Regions from separate parts of the Micromonospora sp. NPDC057141 genome, predicted to be linked through region 2. Evidence: riboswitches for the same ligand, from Rfam matches in the RefSeq annotation. Region 2 holds a riboswitch; the other holds the start of a gene.
What was found. Region 2 has a riboswitch for thiamine pyrophosphate ahead of ACFT41_RS11205 (ECF transporter S component). Riboswitches for the same ligand answer to the same signal wherever they lie in the genome.

Region 1 (2,383 bases), on a different contig from region 2:
GGCCAGTCGTACTCGGTGTCCGAGGCGGCGTGGACGCCGGCGTAGCCGCCGCCGGCCTTGATGTAGCGCTCGAACGCGGCCTGCTGGTCGGCGGTGAGGACGTCACCGGTGGTCGACAACCAGATCACGGCCTGGTACTTGGCGAGGTTGGCGTCGGTGAACGCGGCGCCGTCCTCGGTCGTGTCGACGGTGAAGCCGTTGTCGGTCCCGAGCTTCTGGATGGCGGTGATGCCGGCTGGGATCGAGTCGTGCCGGAATCCGGCGGTCTTCGAGAAGACGAGCACCGAGAACGGGTCGGTGGCGGCGGCGACCGGCGCCGCCAGGGGTGCCGCCTGCGCCGCGGCCGGTGCGGCCTGGGCGGGGGTGCCGGCGACCAGGCCGGTGGCGACGAGGGACAGGGTGAGTAGTGAGGCGCTGAGGATGCCGCGAGGTATGCGGCGGCGGCGGGATGGAGACACTCCATGCTCCTTTGTCCGAGCTGGACAGTGGTGGGCACGGGGACGACTTCGCCGCAGACCGTCCCCGGTCGGTGCGGTGCCGGGCCAGACCGGGACCCGGGCACCTGTAACGTCGGTGCGGGCCGAAGCCCGCGCCGGCCGGACCGGCACGCGACGGGGTCGCGTACCGCTGGATCGGTACGCGGCCACGCCAGGCCGCGTACCGATCGGATCGGGTGCGCGACCTCGCCAGGCCGCGTACCGGTAGGTCGGTGCGGGCCACGCCGAGGCCGCGCGCCGAAATATGTCGATCGGTTGAACAAATTAGCGCCGCTGGACTCGTTTCCGGCAAGGCGTCGGCGTGTAACGATTCGGTATCGGCGATCGACCTATCCGGCGCATGCGGAGGAATGGGGAGAAGCGGCTCGCCGGCCGGTTGATCGTGGTCTGGACCACCGGTCGGATCCCTTGGCGGATCAGCCGATTCGTCGTACGGTGACACGGACGTAACCCACGGGAGCCCGGTGTACCGGGCTGAGAGGGGGGCTGGAGCCCCCGACCGTCGAACCTGATCCGGGTAATGCCGGCGCAGGGAGGAGAGTTGCCGTGCCGTCCCTTGGGCGACTGCATCTGATCACCGACACCCGGCCGGGGCGGGACCCGCTCGCCGTGCTGCGCGCCGCCCTGCCGGTGGCCCGCGCCGAGCTGGTCGTCCAGGTCCGGGTCACCGACGACGCCACCGACCGCGAGGCGTACGACCTGGCCCGGCGGGCGGTCGCGCTGTGCGCCCCGTACGGGGCGACGTGCCTGGTCAACGATCGGCTGCACGTGGCGCTCGCGGTCGGCGCCGCCGGCGGCCACGTCGGCGCGGACGACCTGCCGGTCGCGGCGGCCCGCCGGGTCCTCGGCCCCACCGCCGTGCTCGGCGCGACCGCCCGGGCACCGGGGCCGGCCGCCGAGGCGGTGGCCGCCGGGGCCAGCTACCTCGGCGTCGGCCCCTGCCACTCCACCGACACCAAGGCGGGACTGCCGGACCCCATCGGCCCCGCCGGGGTACGCGCCGTGGCCGGGGTCGTGGCGGTGCCGGTGATCGCCATCGGCGGGGTGACCGCCGTCGGCGTCCCGGCGCTGCGCGCCGCCGGGGCGTACGGGGTGGCGGTCGTCGGGGCGCTCTCCGCCGCCGCCGACCCGGGGCGGGCCACCGCCGAGCTGCTCGGGGCACTGACGGGTTCGGGGGCACTGACGTGTTAGGAGGGGGCCCTTCCTATACAGAAAGCGTCAACAGGGGGCCCTTCCTTACCGATGTGGCGGTGGTGGGGGGCGGGGTCGTCGGGCTGGCGGTGGCGTGGCGGTGCGCGGCGCGCGGGCTGCGTGTCGCCGTGCACGATCCGGCCCCCGGGTCGGGCGCGTCCCGCGTCGCGGCCGGGATGCTGTCGCCGGTCGCCGAGGCCTACTTCGGCGAGCGCGAGCTGACCGGGCTGCTGGTCGCCTCCGCCGCCCGCTGGCCCGAGTTCGCCGCCGAGCTGACCGCGGCCAGCGGCGTCGACCTCGGCTACCGCACCGAGGGCACCCTCGTCGTCGGGCTCACCGGCGACGACCTGGCGCAGGCGCGGCGGCTGTGGTCGTACCAGCAGGGGTTGGGGCTGCCCATCACCCCGCTGCGCCCGTCGGAGCTGCGCGACCGTGAGCCGGCGCTCGCCACCCGGGTGCGCGGCGGCGCGGTGGCCCCCGGCGACCACCAGGTCGACCCCCGGCGGCTGGTCACGGCGCTGCGGACCGCCGCCGAGCGGGCCGGCGCGACCCTGGTCACCGGCGGAGTGCGGGCGCTGTCCGACCTGGACGCCCGGGTCACCGTCGTCGCCGCCGGCTGCGGGGCCGCCGCGCTCACCGGGCTGCCGGTCCGGCCGGTCAAGGGCCAGATCCTGCGGCTCCGCGCGCCCGACGGC
Region 2 (2,383 bases):
GCGGTCACGGCGTCGGCCAGGGCCCGGCGGACCAGCGCCGCTCCGGCCGGGTCGAGGTTGGCGGTCGGCTCGTCGAGCAGCAGCAGCCCCGGCCGCGGGGCGAGCGCCCCGGCCAGCGCGAGCCGCTGCTGCTCGCCGCCGGAGAGGGCGGCGGTCGGGCGGTCCCGGTCGTACGGGAAGCCGACCCGTTGCAGCGCCTCGTCCACCCGGGGCCAGATCTCACCGGCGGGCACGCCCCGGTTCTCCAGCCCGAACGCGACGTCGTCGCCGCAGCGGGCCATCACGAGCTGGCTCTCCGGGTCCTGGAAGACGATGCCGACCCGGTCGCGGTCGGCGCGGGGGTCGACGCCGTCGACCTCGACGGTGCCCTCCTGTTCGCCCGAGTCGTCGGAGAGCAGCCCGGCCAGCGCGGCCAGCAGCGTGCTCTTGCCGGCCCCGGACGGCCCCAGCAGCAGCACCCGCTCGCCGGCCTCGACGCGCAGGTCGACCCCGCGCACCGCCCACGCCCGTCGCCCGGCATGCCGCCACCCGAACCCCCGCACCAGCACCGTCATGCGTCCTCGCCCCTCCGCCCGCCGTCGGTGATCAAGAGGTTTGCGTCAGGAGAGCCCGCTCGGCTGACGCAAACCTCTTGATCGACATGTGGAACGCTCGCGCTAGATGGGGGTGCGGGTACGGGCGGCGGGGAAGCGGTCCAGGGCGCCCGTGGTGACCAGGGCGCGGGTCAGGGACCAGGCGCCCGCGCCCGCGATGACCGTGGCGCTGACCACGGTGAGCAGGGCGTACGGGAGGCGGTAGCCGGTCAGGTCGTACTCGGCGTTCCAGACGAAGAAGTCGAACAGGGCGGCGCTGACGCCAGTGAGCGCCCCGGCGAGCAGCGCGGTCGGCAGCCGGAACGAGCGGTAGCGGAACGCGGCGAACGCCAGCTCCGCGCCCAGCCCCTGGATCATGCCCTGCGGGATCACCGTGCCGGCCCACTGGCTGCCCAGCAGGGCGGACAGGACGGCGGCGACGGTCTCGCAGTACAGGGCCGCGCCCGGTTTGCGGATCACCAGGCCGCCGAGCACGGCCGGCATCAGCCAGACGCCGTAGAGCAGGGTCTGCGCGGGCGGGAAGAACGCGAACGCCCCCTCGGTGGCGCTCCAGACCAGGCCCCAGGCCCAGAAGATGACGCCGAAGGCGACGGCGATCACCGAGGCGACCACGATGTCGATCGTGCGCCAGCGGTTGCTGTCGGTGTGGTTCATGGTGGCTCCCAGTCCTTGACGAACCAGGAGAAGACGCACGCCGAGCCCGGTGGAACCGGACGTCGACGCGGCTGGAGGTCGACCGAACTCCCTGCGCTGGCATTACCCAGATCAGGTTCGAGGGTCTGCGGGCGGTGCCCGCACTCTCAGCGCTGTGCGCTCCCCTGTCGGATGTGAAGTTGTCCCGCCGACGCTAACACCCGGGAAGATCACCGGGCAAAGTGATCTTTCCGCAGCTCACCGGGAGCATCCGGATCCTCGCCGGCATCCGGATACCGCCATCTCGGCGTAGTCCATCGACCTGGCCCGCTGGGCGCGATAGTGTCGCCCCGCCGCACCGTTGCACCGAGAGTCCGCCGCAAGCGTTGCACCGAGAGTCCGCCGAACCGTTCACGCCCCGAGGGAGCGCGCCCGTGCCGTCGACGACCGACAGCTCCGCCCCGCCCGTCGGGCCCGACGGGGGAGCCACCGGCCCGCCCGTGGACGGCGGGCCGGTCGACGTCTCCCACGGGCGGGCCCCGGCGACGGGGTCGGCCGGCGGGGACAGGCCGGACGTACCGGAGGGGGAGGCGGCGTCGGGCGGGCCGCGACGGTCGGTCGGCGGCTGGTTCGGTTCGGTCGAGGTGCTGGCCGCGCTGCTGGTCCTGCTGATCGTGTTCCGCGAGCAGCTCGCCGGTGCGCTCGCCGCGCCCCGGTTGCAGACCTGGACGACGGTCTTCGTCTCGGTGCTCGTGCAGGCCGTGCCCTTCCTGGTCTTCGGGGTGCTGCTCTCGGCGGTGATCGCGGTCTTCGTGCCGCGCTCGTTCTGGGCCCGGGCGCTGCCCCGGCACCCGGCCCTCGCGGTGCCGGTGGCCAGCGTCGCCGGCGTGGTGCTGCCCGGCTGCGAGTGCGGCTCGGTGCCGATCGCCGGCTCCCTGATCCGGCGCGGCGTCACCCCGGCGGCGGCCCTGGCGTTCCTGCTCGCCGCCCCGGCGGTCAACCCGGTCGTGCTCGCCGCCACCGCCGTCGCCTTCCCCGGCGCGCCGGAGATGGTGCTCGGTCGGGCGGTGGCCAGCCTGATCGTCGCCATGGTCATGGGGTGGCTCTGGCTGCGGCTCGGCCGCGCCGACTGGATCCGGCTGCCGCGCCGGCCCGAG

Region 1: another riboswitch for thiamine pyrophosphate. It lies ahead of ACFT41_RS19265 (thiamine phosphate synthase); the one in region 2 lies ahead of ACFT41_RS11205 (ECF transporter S component).

The regions. Positions count from the first base shown of each region.
Region 1 covers NZ_JBHUVA010000038.1:2,419-4,801, reverse strand. Annotated here, with positions in the region: gene ACFT41_RS19270 (ThuA domain-containing protein) at 1-458, opposite strand, end outside; TPP riboswitch at 942-1,049, shown strand; gene ACFT41_RS19265 (thiamine phosphate synthase) at 1,044-1,688, shown strand; gene thiO (glycine oxidase ThiO) at 1,682-2,383, shown strand, end outside.
Region 2 covers NZ_JBHUVA010000014.1:27,647-30,029, reverse strand. Annotated here, with positions in the region: gene ACFT41_RS11210 (ABC transporter ATP-binding protein) at 1-554, opposite strand, end outside; gene ACFT41_RS11205 (ECF transporter S component) at 657-1,247, opposite strand; TPP riboswitch at 1,318-1,423, opposite strand; gene ACFT41_RS11200 (permease) at 1,661-2,383, shown strand, end outside.